DNA from 4 places in the Brevibacillus sp. NRRL NRS-603 genome. Region 1 is predicted to be linked to each of the others. Evidence: riboswitches for the same ligand, from Rfam matches in the RefSeq annotation. Region 1 holds a riboswitch; each other region holds the start of a gene.
The links. Region 1 has a riboswitch for S-adenosylmethionine ahead of C7R94_RS08630 (ABC transporter permease). Riboswitches for the same ligand answer to the same signal wherever they lie in the genome.

Region 1 (3,874 bases):
GCCTTTTACCTGACCGGACCGCGGAGGAATCATCCCCATCAATGCTCGGGCAGTCACACTTTTTCCGCAGCCGCTTTCCCCGACAATTGCCAGTGTCTCTCCCTCCTTCACAGAAAAAGAAACCCCTCTTACTGCCTGCACCTCTCCACCGTACGTGCGAAAGGAGACGCGCAACTGATCTACTTCTAACAATGGCTTCATGATGTACTCCCCCTCATCTCCTGATCCGTGGGTCCAGTGCGTCCTGCAAGCCGTCCCCGAGTGCATTGCACGCGAACATGGTAAGCGAAATCATGAATCCCGGAAAAAACAGACGCCACCACTGCCCGCTCAGCATAACCGCCAGCGCGTCGTTAGCCATGGTTCCCCAGCTGGCGGTTGGCGCTTGCACACCCAGCCCAAGAAAGCTGAGAAACGATTCGGCGAAAATCGCGTGCGGGATCGTAAAGGTCAGGTTGACGATGATGACGCCGATCGTATTCGGCACCAGATGCTTCATAATGATTTTGACATGAGAGGTGCCCAGCTTTTCTGCGGCCAGCACAAACTCCTGACGCTTGATCTGCATGATTTGTCCTCTGACCAGGCGGGCCATCCCCACCCAGCCAGTCAGGGAAAGGGCAATTATGATCGTTGAGAGACCAGGCTCCAGTACCACCATCAGCAGGATTACTACTAGCAAATACGGAATACTGTATAGAATTTCAGCCAACCGCATTAGGATGTTGTCCACACGGTCTCCCAGCTTGTTTCTGCCTGCCATATAACCGGATATCCCGCCGATGCATACCCCAATCACTAGGTCGATGGCTGCTGCCGCCACACCAATAAACAAAGAGATTTGACCGCCTGCCCAGGTACGTGCCCACATGTCCCGCCCCAAGTCATCCGTTCCAAACCAGTGCTCGCCCGACAATGGCAGATTTCCTTTTGTCAATGACTGTTCATGCGGGCTGTGGGGAACGAGCATCGGACCGATAATCGAGAGGGTCACCACTGCCATAAGCAGGAAGAACCCGAGCATGGCCAGCTTGTTGCTGCATACCCGCTGCCATACCTCCGGCCAATACCCAAGACTGGGACGTTCCCAAGTTTCCTCGGATAGCCGGTTTCGGTCGACTGGTCGAAACAAGGAATCCAGTTGTGTTGCCTGATTGGCCATAACGCTACTTCCCTCCACTCGTCAATCTGATGCGCGGGTCAATCACCCGATACAGCAGGTCGATCATGTACAAAGTAAAAATGAGCACAAAGCTGTAAAAGACTGTCGTTCCCAAAATAACAGGATAATCGCGGTTAAAAATGCTTTCCACGAAGTATTTGCCGAGCCCGGGAATGGCGAAAATCTTTTCCACCACAAAGGTTCCGGTCATCAGGTTGGCAAACAGCGGACCAATAAAAGTAAGAACCGGCAGTATGGCGTTGCGCATCCCGTGTCTAACGACAATGGAAAAGGTGCCAAGCCCTTTTGCCTCCGCTGTACTTATGTATTCCTGTTGCCAAACCTCAAGCATACTGGCTCGAACAAAACGGGCAATAATGGCGAGCGGACCGATAGCGAGCGCAAGCGTTGGAAGAATCGAGTGTTCCCAGCTCCCCCACGCAGCAACGGGAAATAGCTCCCATTTGACCGCCAAGTACTTGATCAACAGTGGCGCTAGAATAAAGCTGGGGACGGAAATTCCGATGATCGCTGCAAACATGGACAAGAAATCCAGCGTTCGATTGTGATAGAGTGCCGCTACGATTCCCAGTGTGATTCCACCTACTAGCGCGACAATAAACGACTGGAGTCCCAGAACAGCCGAGGCGGGAAATCCCTCTGCAATCAGCTTGTTCACATCCCTCGTCTTGGACTGGATAGAGGGCCCCAAGTCAAATTGCAGCAGTCCTTTCAGATAGAGCAAGTACTGTACCGTGATTGGCTGATCCAGGTTGTACTCCGCCCGCATGTTCTTCACTACTTCTTCCGGAAGCATTTTGGCGTCAGAAGCGAATGGATCACCCGGAATCAGGTGCATGGTCACAAATGTTACCGTGACAATAATCCACAGCGTAACGATCATGAGAAAGCCACGCTTGACTGCATAATGAAGCACGTTGTTTCCTCCTTCACAAAAAACAAAGTAAAAAGATATAAATACAATGAATTGAAAATATAGAAAACCCCTCTCCGAAAAGAAGAGGGGCGATTGCACGGTTCCCACCTTCTCATCTCGCAGAATAACTCCGCAGGAATTAGCACCGTAAGGTCAATCAGACCAAGGTTGCCGGGTTTCATCGGGCCAGTCCCTCCACCACTCTCGATAAGAATGTTCTATGAAATTTAATTTCATCGTAAAATTCTTTTTTATCTTATCATTTTACTCGGATATGTCAATGCTGTTCAATGACAATTGATTTTTCTTTATTTTTTATGGAAATATAAAAATGTCTGCCCAAATCTTAATCGTGGTGGCTAGGATCAACAAGGCAAGAATAGTTTGGAGAATACGGGTACCCAAACATTTGCTGACCTTCGCACCGAGCGGCGCTGCCATGATGCTTGCGATTACCATGATCACGGATGGCCACAGCAATATGTCCCCCGCCATCCATTTCCCTACGGTCGAACCGATGGAGGAAAGAAACGTGATGGCAAGAGAGGAAGCAATTGCAACTCTCGTCGGTATCTTGAGGATGATCAACATGATGGGAACCAAAATAAAAGCGCCAGCGGCCCCAACAATTCCGGAGGCTCCTCCTACAATCAAAGCGGATAATACGGCTGTTGGTTTATGAAAGATAACCTTGGTATTTTCACGTTCATCTACTCGCTTTTTTGGCAGGAACATCAAGATGACAGCAATGGTGGCCAGAATGGCGTAAACGATATGGATGGCTTCTGCGGAAAGATATTTTCCTCCATATCCTCCAAGCAAGCTACCGACAATAATGGCACTTCCCATGCACAGAACGAGCTGGTAATGGATAACCTTATCTTTGCGCAGAGTCCAAACAGCAGCTAGGGTGGCAAAAAATACTTGGACGGCACTTATTCCGGATACTTCGTGAGCTGTGTAAGCAACAAATCCAAGGGCGGGCGGAATGTACAGAAGCATTGGATACTTGATGATGGAGCCCCCGATTCCCACGAGACCAGAAATAAACGATCCCGCGAAACCGATAACAAACAGTGTGATCACAAGATCGATAGTCATAGGCTCACTCTTTGCAACTCCTCGCTTCGTTTTATCCTCGTTCTACAACTGCCAAGCCGTCTAGTTGCCATTTCAAGATTCCGCCGCTCAAATTTATTACATCCTTGAATCCGTTTGCTTTCAGGATGCTTGCTCCAATGGCGGATCGGACACCGGAGCGGCACTGTACGAGAACTGGCTTCTCGTGAGGAATCTCATCCAGCCGCATGGCGAGAGTACCGAGCATGATGTGCTGTGCATCCGGAATGTGTCCTTCCTTCCACTCAGCCAGATTGCGTACATCCACTACGTGAACCTCTCCTTTTTCCACCCGTTCTGCAATCTCCAGCGGTGTTACGTCTTCGATTATCTCGAGCGAAGACTCTTCACTTTCCATTAGCTTGCCGCTGTCGATAAAGCCTGTGACACGATCAATCCCTACAGCATGCAAGGCTTGTAAAATCTCGTCCAGCTCATCTGGGTTGCCCAGGATGTGAACCGGACGATCGTAATCGACGATCCAGCCCGCCCAGTTGGCAAATGACTTGTTAAAAGGAATGTGAAGTGTTCCCGCCAGATGCCCCTTCGCAAATTTCTGGAAAGGACGCGTATCGATCACCTGTCCGTTTCCCAGCGATTCCTTTACCGCTTCAAGCGAGTTGAACTCTTGAACAACAGGGAGTTCCTTGAGCAAG
Region 2 (3,874 bases), on a different contig from region 1:
GATAAGAACGCTGCTGCCAGACAGAGGCTTGTACAGCGGTTTGGTTCATGGGGTGCTCCTGTCCAGGAATTCATCCCATAACAAGGGGAGCTTGTCCAGCGTATGACGGCGGAGTCTGTAACGGGAGCCTGCTGTTTCAACGAGATGGGCAGACCGCAGCATGGACAGATGATGATGTACTGTCGATTTCGCCATGGAGAGTTGATCTGTTATCTCTTGCAGGCTCAGATCCTTTTCCGCCAGCATTTTGACCATGCGCAGCCTGTGCTCATCTCCGAGTGCTTTCAAGGCCTGCACCAGTGAAGGCGGTGGCTGATTAGGATCTACAGCATCGTGCAAATTTTCGTCAGCCACAGGGTAATAAAAAATTTTCGTCCCAACAGCATCGGCCTGTACCGTCCACGGGCGATAGATCGCTTGCGGGATCAGCAGTACACGTGTCACGGCAGGCTCTGGGAGGTAGCTCGATCCCGTCGCATACTCTACCAAGGCTTCTGGGGGGAGCTTTCCTAGCTTGTTTTGCTTTTGCGACCAATCCCGTTCTAGCATGCGAACGATTTCTTGCTCACGCGGCTTGATATGAGTGGTATACCAGCCTTCCATCAATCGGAGAATATGGCCCCGCAGCTCTTCTGCATCAACGGAAGCAATATGTCCGATGTACGATTCAAAAAAGAGGTGCGTACGGCAGGCTTTCTGCAAAGCGGCGCAATCATCCTTGCTTCCTAGTGCAGCCTTCCGTCGTGCTTCCTGCATATTTTCACCGAGATAAGGGAGGGCCTCGTATCGGAGCTGTTCGGTTGAAAGCTCTCTGACATACGAGAGAAAGGAATCTAGATCAGCGAAAGGGCAAAGATCGAGCAGTTGCAAAAGCGTCTTCCACGTGTTGTGCTCCTTGGCATAGTCGACCTCTTGCCGTACAGGAGGTGATAGCTCGTCCAACAGTTGACGCCAGTAGGCAGGAGGGTGTTCCATCGTGTGATGCAATTGATCGTAGGTAGCGGCAGCGATTCCCAAGGCAGCTTCGAATAAAGGAGAATATGAGAGCTCAACCCGATAGGTCGTTCGTTCACTGCCAATGTTTAAAATCTTCATGTGATCATCCTTCCAAAATTTGTACATAATTATGTATTTTATAGATACCGAATCTTAAATTCAATATTTTTCGAACAGAAATAGAAAAGGAAAAGAAGAATCACAGATCTCTGTCCAAAGAGATGACGTGATTCTTCTTCCTGAAAAGGTAGGGTTAACCTACCGTGGATAATTGCGAGGCACGCTGTAGTGCTTGCTCCAAATCAGAGATGATATCGTCGATCGATTCTGTGCCGACGGAGAGGCGGATAAGTCCCGGGGTCACTCCGGCTGCTGCCTGCTCTTCTTCTGTCATCTGCTGATGTGTTGTGCTCGCTGGATGAATGATGAGTGACTTGGAGTCCCCGACATTTGCGAGATGGGAGAACAGCTTCACTGACTCGATCAATGTTTTTCCTGCCTCAACGCCACCGCGAATTCCAAAGGTCAGGATCGCGCCAGCACCTTTTGGCAAATATTTTCGGGCCAATTCACGCTGGGAGTCTGACTCCAATCCCGGATAACTCACCCACTCTACCGCAGAGTGATTGGCGAGGAACTGGGCTACTGCCAAGGCGTTCTGGCTATGCCGCTCGATCCGCAGATGCAGTGTTTCTAATCCTTGCAGGAACAAGAAGGAATTGATTGGAGCGACTGCTGCTCCGATATCGCGCTGGAGCTGAACACGTGCCTTGATAATATAGGCCAGCGGACCGACTGCCTCTGTATAAACGACGCCATGGTAGCTTGGGTCTGGTGTAGTCAGACCTGGGAATTTTCCGTTGTTCCAGTCGAATTTTCCAGAGTCTACGATGATACCGCCAATTGCTGTTCCGTGGCCGCCGATGAATTTGGTGGTGGAGTGCACGACGATATCAGCCCCGTGCTCAAAAGGACGGCACAAAATCGGCGTTGCGAAGGTGTTATCCACGATCAAAGGCACGCCATTTTCATGTGCAATATGGGCGATCGCCTCGATATCAGCGACATCAATGCGCGGGTTGCCGATTGTCTCGCAAAACACGGCTCTTGTCTTTTCATTGATATAGGCACGGAAGTTTTCTGGATTGGATTGATCTGCAAAATGAACCTTGATTCCGAGGCGGGGAAGAGTGTGGGCGAACAGGTTGTAGGTACCGCCGTAGAGGCTGCTGGAAGCGACGATCTCGTCTCCTGCATGCGCAATATTTAAGATGGCGAATGTAATGGCAGCTTGCCCGGATGCGGTCGCGAGTGCACCAACACCACCTTCGAGCAGGGCAACACGCTTCTCAAACACATCCTGCGTGGGATTCATGATGCGTGTATAGATGTTCCCAAACTCTTTTAAGCCAAACAGGTTGGCTGCATGCTCCGTATCGCGGAAAACATAGGAGGTTGTCTGATAGATCGGAACAGCACGTGAGCCTGTTACAGGGTCAACCTCCTGCCCACCGTGTACCGCAAGTGTTTCTGGCTTCCATTGTTGTTGATCGGACATGTCCATCTCTCCTTTTGCTAATGGGGAATCGGCTAATAAAAAACGGAGCATTCTCCTGAGAAGAAGAAGGCTCCGAACATGCACGGGCTTTTGTTCATCTCTCAGAATCACTGGATTCTGCAGGAATTGGCACCATGCAGCTAGTCTGCTGGTTGCCGGGTTTCGTAGGGCCTGTCCCTCCACCGCTCTTGATGAAAATAATTGTTGTCGTAATTGTATGAAAATAAAACCTTGCTGTCAATGAGGAATATACAGTTATCGGGGAGGTTTTTATGTATATATGGATGAAAGGTGTTCACTCATGCCATTAATTTGTAACGGTTTTGTCTCAACCTGTTCACATCCCGTGTGGCTATTGCCGCATCGAAATAGGAGATAATGGTAGAAAATGGGGAGCATAGATGCATGGTGAAGCCAAGTGCTCTTCGCGTTAGAAAAGTAAAATAGCGTATGATATCATGGAGGTGGTTACAACTGATCTGATCGTACATATAGGAGGATAAATAACGATGAGCCATGGAGTAAAGGAAATTACACCACAAGAGCTGTTGGAAAAGCTGGAAGCCAAAGAGGAGCTGCAAGTCATTGATGTACGCGAAGTCGATGAGTGGAATGCGGGTCACATTAAAGAGGCAAAGCTGATCCCACTCGGCTTTTTGCCGCATCGTATTGATGAACTGGATAAGAACATTCCGATTGTGATGGTTTGCCGCAGTGGTGCCAGAAGCAATACAGCTACAGAGTATTTGAGTGCACAAGGGTATGACGTGGCGAATATGGTTGGCGGCATGCTCGCATGGCCAGGTGAAGTGGAACAGTAAGACGTTGTTGTGATAGAAACAGTGTGAATGCCTCCCGTGTTTAAACAGGAGGCATCACGCATGGGACAAGCAGGGAGGTAGCAACCCGTGAGTGAAGGAACACAATTGCAGCAGGAATCTGCAATGAAGAAGCATTGGTTTCCTGTGCTAGCTGGTATTATCATTTTGGCTATCGTCGGAGTATTTGGTTATAATTACATGACAAAAGAGAAGATCGAGGTGTTGAAGCCGATCGCGGACTTCACCTTAGACAACAGTGACGGAACAACCTATACATTTAATTCAAGTGCTGGCAAGGTACGACTGGTAGAGTTTATGTTTACCAAGTGCCCGGATATTTGTCCGGCGACTACGTTCAACATGGCCAAGCTGCAAGATCAGTTGAAAGAAAAGGGACTGTTCGGAGACAAGGTGGAGTTTGTTTCCATTTCTTTTGACCCTGATAACGATACGCCGGAAGTCTTGCAGGACTATGCAGCCAAGTTCAAGGCAGATCAGA
Region 3 (3,874 bases), on a different contig from region 1:
CGTTACTTTGCCGCCAGCCACACCTGACGCCTCAAAAATCGTTTCGCCAATCGGCACTGCAAGCTTTGGGAACTCCTCGTCAAAGCTTTTGCCCAGCATGTTCGCAATCACTTCGTCCATATTGGTCTTTGCCGTCTCTGTGGTCACAACATGCTGTCCATCGCGCATGATGGTGATCCGATCACAGATTTCAAAGATTTCCGGCAGGCGGTGGGAGATATAAATGATCCCAACTCCAGCTTTTTTCAGCTGCGCAATGATTTGAAATAGCCGCTCGCTCTCCTTCGTGCTCAACGGCGCTGTCGGTTCGTCGAAAATGACGTACTTCGCCTTTTGAACAGTAGCCCGTGCAATCAAAATCAATTGCTTTTCCGACAGCGTACATTCTTCGACGAGCATCCGCACTGGAATGGAAAAGCCGAAGTTTTTTAATATCTGCTCCGTTTCGTTGTACAAGCTCTGCCAGTTGATCAGTCCCTTTGTTTTCGCCTGGACGAGCTGGTCCGCCAAAATGTTTTCGGCGACGCTCAAATACGGGATCAAGGCGGTGTCCACTTCCTGATATACACATTGAATGCCCTGTGCTTTGGCGTCCTGCGGAGATTGAATCGACACAGCCTGTCCATCGATGGTGATCGTACCGCCATCTGCCTGATACGCTCCCGTGAGGATTTTCATCAGGGTACTCTTTCCCGCGCCATTGGCTCCGAGCAATGCGTGAACCTCTCCTGCGCGCACCTCAAAATCGACGGATCGCAGGGCAGGAACCCCAGAAAACTGTTTCGTCATCCCTTTCATCTGCAATGTGGACATGTTTCACACCTCCTGTTTACCTGCGTGTTCCCACCTCTATAAGGAAAAATCCCGTTGATGGATACGAATCAACGGGAAAAGCCAATTTGGTTCTTACTTGCCCCACTCTTGTACGTATTGGGACAGGTCGCCCATCGTTACTTTTTTATCCTTCGGCAGGTCTTCCTGTTTCACCAGCACTGGGTTCAGCTTCACGTTGTCTGGCACTTGCTCGCCTTTGATTTTTTGGAACACAGTTTGGGCATGGATGCGTCCGATATTGGATGGGTCTACCGCTGCCGTCGCTGCCCACGGAGAGTTTTCCGCCTGGATCATTTGCAGATCCTCATCACTCAAATCGATGGAGTATACTTTGATTTCCGTACGTCCTGCTTGCTGGATGGCACGTGTTGCGCCTTTGGCAAATTCATCCCAAGCCGCCCATACCGCTGTGATGTCACCTTTGTTCGGATACTTTTTCAAGATCGCTTCCATCTGCGTCTGTGTATCGAGTGCCGTATTGTTGGTAGCAGAACCGAATGCCGCAATCTCTTTCAAGTCCGGGTATTTCTTCTGGAAAGCTTCATACGTCACTTGACGTTTTTCCATTGGCGCAAAGCCAGCTACCCAAATTTTCACAATATTGCCTTTGCCATTTGTATCCGCCGCCAGCTTCTCCAGGCTCAGCTCTGCCAACTTGTTGTCATCCTGCGCCACAACTGGCACACCTGGAATGTTGATGTCTGTATCAAACAAGACAACCGGGATTTTTTTATCCACGGCCTTTTGCGTGCCCTGCTGTAACGCTTCTGCCGTACCATGGTCGATTAGAATGCCATCAAACTTTTGGTTCACAGCTGCATCGAGGTTGGATGACATTTTTGCCAGATCGGTATCTGCGTTGAATACAGTCAACTCGCCGCCGTTTTTCTCTACCTCTGTCTTCACTCCATTGATATATTGGGCGGAGAACGTCCCTACGTTTTGACGCATGATCAGTGCGATTCTCTTCGCCTTCTCTCCCGAAGCACCGCCGTTTGTGCTGCCTGTTCCGGTTGTTGCCCCGCTGCCGCATGCCGTCACAAGAACAGATGCTGCCAAAACAAGTGATGTGATCAGACCGAGTTTCTTTTTCATTGAGATGTTCCCCCTTTTTCTTTTTACTTCCTGAACCTTCTGCGTTTGAAGCGCTCCCGCTATTTCTTCCGAAGCGAACAGTCTTCACTCACTGCGGGGCATATGCCGAAGAGTAGACTGGAAATGCGCTTCTTCCCCACGACACCTACGCAAAAAATCCTCTTTCACAGAGAAAGAGGACAAAAATCGACAAGATTCTCGCCTCTTATCTGTCAGGTAATCTACCTGTTGGAGTTAGCACCTTGGCTCGAAAGAACACATTCTCTCGTGCTAGGTTGCCGGGCTTCATAGGGCCATTCCCTCAGCCTTCTCTTGATAAGAGTAGTTTCTATTTTCAAAACGTTTGTATAAGTATATACAGAATATAATCTGGCAATTACCTATCTGTCAACTAGGTTTACCGAAAGAATTTTCTTGATAAATATTCCAGTTTCTTCTGTAGCATCGAGAGGGATTTTGTTGTGTCTTGTCGAATTATCGTAGATTGATACAAGCCTAGCAAATATTTGCGATGGGGATGCTACATGAGTCTATTAAAAGAAGTCATTCTTCAATGGTTTTTTGCCATTATCCCGTTTGTGTTTTTCAACATTTATTACCGTGACAAAATGAGGAACTACAGCCGTTCCTTTATTGCCATTACCAGCTCAGCCTGCATGTTTCTCGCGATGACCTTCGCCCCGAGTGTCATGAATGGCATGTTTTTTGATATCCGACATGTCATCATTCTTTTCGGACTGGTTTATGGCGGAATCGAGATTGCCATGCTCCTTCTGATTGAAGCCTTGGTTTATCGGTACTACCTAGGTGGAGAAGGGACATGGGTTGCCATGCTGATCCTTACAGTCAATTTTGTCATATCACTCTTTTTGTATCGACACTACAAAGCCAGTTATCGGAAAACACTGTATCTTTTTATGACGAGTGCGATTTTTTCTACGGTTGCTTTAGGGACTACTTATTACTTTTTTCCCACCTATGTAACTCAACACCTCGTTTACTACACCATAGCGATTCCTATTCAAAACTTTTTCGGCCTCTGGTTATTAATGTCGCTTTTCAGCAAATGCGTTTCGGATAAGGAGCTGTTTATCCGCCACGCGCAAAACGAAAAAATCCAGACGATGAGCCATGTTGCTGCATCGCTCGCACATGAGGTTCGCAATCCGCTGACAGCAGTCAAAGGCTTCTTGAAATTAATACAGGAATGCCCGGAAAATTTGGTAAAAGTCGATCAATACATTCGTATCAGTCTCGATGAAATTCAACGGACAGAAGCCATCTTGACCGAGTACCTTGCGATTTCCAAGCCGCTCAAGGAACGACATGAGATTATCAATGTGAGCGAGCATCTGCATGCTATCCGCGAAGTGATGCTCCCCTTTGCGAATATGCATAACGTGGAGCTTACACTGCAAGACTTTGAGAGACCTGTGACGATCAAGGCCAATCCAGACGAGTTCAAGCAAGTTCTTGTGAATTTCATCAAAAATGCCATCGAGGCGTGTTCAGATATTTCGGACGGAAAAGTCTCTCTGGACTTGCTCATCGAGCGAAACAAAGCCCTGTTAGTTATTAAGGATAACGGTGTCGGCATGGATGCAGGACAGATCAGCCGCCTCGGAACGATTTATTTTTCTACGAAAACAACTGGGACCGGTCTTGGATTGACATATTCCTATCATGTCATCCATGCGATTGGCGGAACGGTCAATGTAACCAGCAAACCACGAGTAGGAACCAAGTTCACCATTATGCTTCCGTATAAGGCACAGTAGCTGCATGCAGGTTTTGCAGAGGGACTGTGCCTTTTTCCATTCGATCGCTAATGATGCAAATGACGGGCGGTTGCCCTTCCCCTCACGCTTTACTATGCAATTTCTGGGAAGGCATTATGCAAAACGAAACACCAGGAGTCTCCCCCTGGTGTCTCTCTTTATTCGTA
Region 4 (3,874 bases), on a different contig from region 1:
ATACGCCCTTCAATGCTTTTACCTGCTTGTTTCCTACTTGATACGACTTATGAATATCGGTTAGCTGTATCATAACGAGTTCTCCTTGTTGTTCTTGATGTTCCTGGCGTGGATTTTACCAGGACGGCAGTACAGCTCCTTCAAAACGTTCGTCGATGAATTTTTTCACTTCTTCGGAACGGTAGATGTCCACCAGCTTTTTGACAGCAGGGTTGTCTTTGTTGGTTTCGTTGACTGCCAGGATGTTTACGTATGGAGAATCAGCCGTCTCAGCGAAGATCGCATCTTTTTTCGGGGAGTAGCCAGCTTCCATTGCGAAATTCGTATTAATTGAAGCAACCTCTACGTTGCTCAGTGAGCGCGCCAGGAAAGCAGCCTCCAGCTCTTTGAATTGCAAATTTTTTGGATTTTCTACGATGTCCAGTGGTGTTGCGTTGTCGCCCACGCCATCCTTGAGCTTAATTAAGCCGGCTGCCTGATAGAGCAGAAGGGCGCGTGCTCGGTTGGTCGGGTCGTTTTGGATGCCGACAACGCCGCCTGCCGGGATGTCCTCCACTTTTTTATGCTTGGTGGAGTACAGGCCCATCGGGTACGTCACGGTTTTTCCGACCTCGACGATTTTGGTTTTGTGATCTTGATTGAACTTCGCCAAGAACGGAATGGTTTGGAAGCTGTTCACATCGAGGTTTCCTTTATCGAGCGCTTGGTTCGGCTGTACGTAATCGTTGAAAACGACGACTTCGACGTCGAGCCCTTTGCCTTTGGCGACTTCTTTCACTTTGTTTAGAATCTCTTCGTGCGGGCCGCCAGTGACGCCCACTTTGAGCGAGGTTTGTTCAGCAGTAGTGCCGCCGTTAGCAGGAGCAGCTTCTTGTTTACCGCCGCAAGCCGTTACGAGCGATGCAGCGAGCAGTAGTGTAGTGAGTAGTAGACCAGTCTTTTTCATGAAAATAACCCCTTTTCTCTGGATGTAAGATGGAAAAGAAAAAAGCCTCTTCCGACAGAAGAGGCGAAAACTGCGAGTATGTAACCACACTGCAACAATACCTCTCTTATCTGTCGGAATAAATTCCGCTGGATTTGGCACCGTATCGTTTGCGATAGGTTGCCGAGGTGTCATAGGGCCAGTCCCTCAACCTCTCTTCATAAGAGAATGTGCTATGAAATTATCATTCCAAACATTGTTGTTAATTCTTATTTGGATAGTTGGATTATAACGACTGATTTTTCAGGTGTCAACTGTTTTTGCAAACGAATGACTTGGTGGAAAAATGTGAAATTGATCTAAATACGAATATTCTATTGAAGAATCGGAAAATCATTTGTATAATGAGAGCGAATGAACCCGATACCAGCTATCGCAGGTGATGACATGACTCTCGTGGACTCCAATGAAACCAGAAAAAAGCTGTCTGCCATCTATAATGAGATAGCAAAAGAGTTGTTCGGATTTGGAACGACTTTGCTCCGAGTCACGATTGAAAATCAGATGATTACGTTCCAAGCCAAGCATCGCCGCTCTCCGCGCTCACAAGCGTTGGAAGGAGAAGCACCGGCCCTCAAGCTCGAAGTCGATTTTCGCATGTCCCTTCTTTATAAGAAGAAACTGAGAGAACGATTGGAAGAAGAGATGGGGTTGCCGTTGGAGGCCGTGCTGAGGGACTATGATGCGCCTACGCAGTGGGCGATCACGAATGTTATTTTAGCTGAATCAGAACTGAATACCTGACGCAATCGTTCGGATTTTCTCTTTTGATCTATCTTAAGGGGAGACCGTAGACTTTGCGTAAAAACGGGTGTCACTTCTCTTTGTTTACGAAGAAAAGTGCTCTTGTTTAGAATGATACGTTCTAATCAAGGGTGCTTTTCTTTTTATTGTATCACCATATTTTGTCATCAAATGAACCCAACTGGAGGAGAATTACGATGAAAAAATTACTTGCTGGAATCCTGTCTTTTTCTATGATGTCACTGGCTCTCGCTGGCTGTGGCAGCAATGATCAACCACAGGCGGGAGGAGCTGGCGGCGAAGCCAAGGGCGAACCACAAAAGCTGGTCATCTCCACATGGGGCTTCTCCGAAGACTTTTTCCGCAAAGAAGTATATGAGCCGTTTGAAAAAGAACATAACGTGAAAATCGTGCTGGAAATCGGAAATAATGCAGAGCGCCTGAACAAAATTCGCCAAGGAAGCTCCGATGTAGACTTGATCTACCTCTCTGACTACTATGCACAGCAAGGGATTGAGAGTGGCGCATTTGAAAAAATCGACCGCAGCCGCATCACGAACTTGGATCAAATCTACGACATCGCCAAAGCACCACTGGGCGAGGAGTATGGTCCAGCCTATACGATTGGCCAATTCGGGATTGCCTACAATCCAAAGCTCGTGAAAACCGAGATCAAGGATTGGAAAGATCTGTGGAACCCGGAGCTGGCGGGCAAGCTGACACTGCCAAGCATTACGTCCACGACAGGCCCGATGGTTCTCGACAGTGCTTCTGCGGTTGCGGGCAGCAAGGAATTTAACGAGGATCAAGCCTTCGCGAAAATGAAAGAAGTCAACCAAAGTGTCGTGAAGTTCTACGACAAGACCTCCGAATACGTGAACATGTTTGGACAAGAAGAAATCGGCGTAGGACCGATCATGGAAATGTACTTCAAAGACATCAAAGCCGCTGTTCCAGAAGCTGTTTTCGTACAACCTGCAAGCGGCGGGTATGCGGTCATGAATACGGTTAACATCGTAAAAGGCTCGAAAAACAAAGCACTCGCTGAAGACTTCATCAACTACCAGCTGAGCAAGGAAGTTCAGGAGAAAACAGCAAAAGCAAAAATCGATTCTCCTGTAAACAAGACGGTTCAACTGACAAAAGAAGAAGCAAAAGGCGTAACGTACGGAGAAGAAACGGTAAGCAAGCTGAAAATGCTGGACATGAAATTCGTTAACGAGCACTCCAAAGCATGGATTGACCGTTGGAATCGTGAAATCACGCAATAACGAACGATAGAAAAACATGGGCGAGGGTATAGACATTTGCGGATATACCCTCTTTTCATGAGGAATGAACGTGAGGAGGACCATTCGTGCAAAAGATCATTCTTGACGTGGATACCGGCATTGATGACGCACTTGGCATTATTCTCGCTGTGAAGAGCGGGCAATTCGATCTGGTTGGCATTACTACGGTGAATGGCAACGTGTCGCTGCGAAAAGCCACAGAAAATACGTGCAAAATTCTCGATTTCTTGCAAGTCGGCGAGCAAATCCCTGTCGTCTGTGGAGCATCTGAACCGTTGCTGCGGCCGTTGTTTTTCGAGCATGCCGTACATGGTGAAGATGGTTTGGGAGGAGCCCTTGCCGGAGTTCCGATTTACAAGGAACCGACTGCTGGCTTTGCCCCTGATTTCATCGTGGAAAACGTACTCGCTCATTCTGGAGAAATTACGCTTATCATGACGGGGCCGCTGACTAATTTGGCTTTGGCGGTGAAAAAATGTCCGGAGCTTGTTCAACACGTCAAGGAAGTCATTTTCATGGGTGGAGTGGTCCGCGAGCATGGCAATGTGACGCCCGTTGCGGAGTATAACATGTACGTCGATCCAGAGGCAGCCAAGGTCGTATTTCATGCCGGATTCCCGCAATTGACGCTGGTTGGACTGGATGTGACACGAAGAGTGCTGCTGAACGAGGAGCATATTCGCGAGCTGGGAGATACCCCGATGGGCGAGTACGTAAGACAGAGTACGTCTGATTACCTTCATCGCTATTTTCAGCGAAATGGCATTTATGCGTGCGCTATGCATGATCCGTTGGCTGTCGCAGTCGCACTCGATCCGAAGCTGGTGAAGACGCAGAAGTTATATGTAGATAT

Region 2: another riboswitch for S-adenosylmethionine. It lies ahead of C7R94_RS00815 (homocysteine synthase); the one in region 1 lies ahead of C7R94_RS08630 (ABC transporter permease).
Region 3: another riboswitch for S-adenosylmethionine. It lies ahead of C7R94_RS25255 (sugar ABC transporter substrate-binding protein); the one in region 1 lies ahead of C7R94_RS08630 (ABC transporter permease).
Region 4: another riboswitch for S-adenosylmethionine. It lies ahead of C7R94_RS06170 (MetQ/NlpA family ABC transporter substrate-binding protein); the one in region 1 lies ahead of C7R94_RS08630 (ABC transporter permease).

The regions. Positions count from the first base shown of each region.
Region 1 is NZ_PXZN01000012.1:246,886-250,759, reverse strand. Features, by position in the region: gene C7R94_RS08640 (ABC transporter ATP-binding protein) at 1-201, opposite strand, end outside; gene C7R94_RS08635 (ABC transporter permease) at 215-1,162, opposite strand; gene C7R94_RS08630 (ABC transporter permease) at 1,167-2,099, opposite strand; SAM riboswitch class I at 2,209-2,313, opposite strand; gene C7R94_RS08625 (sulfite exporter TauE/SafE family protein) at 2,415-3,200, opposite strand; gene C7R94_RS08620 (MBL fold metallo-hydrolase) at 3,232-3,874, opposite strand, start outside.
Region 2 is NZ_PXZN01000002.1:102,594-106,467, forward strand. Features, by position in the region: gene C7R94_RS00805 (MFS transporter) at 1-49, opposite strand, end outside; gene C7R94_RS00810 (ArsR/SmtB family transcription factor) at 46-1,095, opposite strand; gene C7R94_RS00815 (homocysteine synthase) at 1,250-2,554, opposite strand; SAM riboswitch class I at 2,646-2,752, opposite strand; gene C7R94_RS00820 (rhodanese-like domain-containing protein) at 3,064-3,375, shown strand; gene C7R94_RS00825 (SCO family protein) at 3,463-3,874, shown strand, end outside.
Region 3 is NZ_PXZN01000045.1:17,639-21,512, reverse strand. Features, by position in the region: gene C7R94_RS25260 (sugar ABC transporter ATP-binding protein) at 1-813, opposite strand, end outside; gene C7R94_RS25255 (sugar ABC transporter substrate-binding protein) at 907-1,929, opposite strand; SAM riboswitch class I at 2,132-2,251, opposite strand; gene C7R94_RS25250 (ATP-binding protein) at 2,454-3,707, shown strand; gene C7R94_RS25245 (hypothetical protein) at 3,866-3,874, opposite strand, start outside.
Region 4 is NZ_PXZN01000011.1:37,475-41,348, forward strand. Features, by position in the region: gene C7R94_RS06165 (methionine ABC transporter ATP-binding protein) at 1-73, opposite strand, end outside; gene C7R94_RS06170 (MetQ/NlpA family ABC transporter substrate-binding protein) at 116-946, opposite strand; SAM riboswitch class I at 1,050-1,152, opposite strand; gene C7R94_RS06175 (Na-translocating system protein MpsC family protein) at 1,373-1,729, shown strand; gene C7R94_RS06180 (ABC transporter substrate-binding protein) at 1,927-3,000, shown strand; gene C7R94_RS06185 (nucleoside hydrolase) at 3,087-3,874, shown strand, end outside.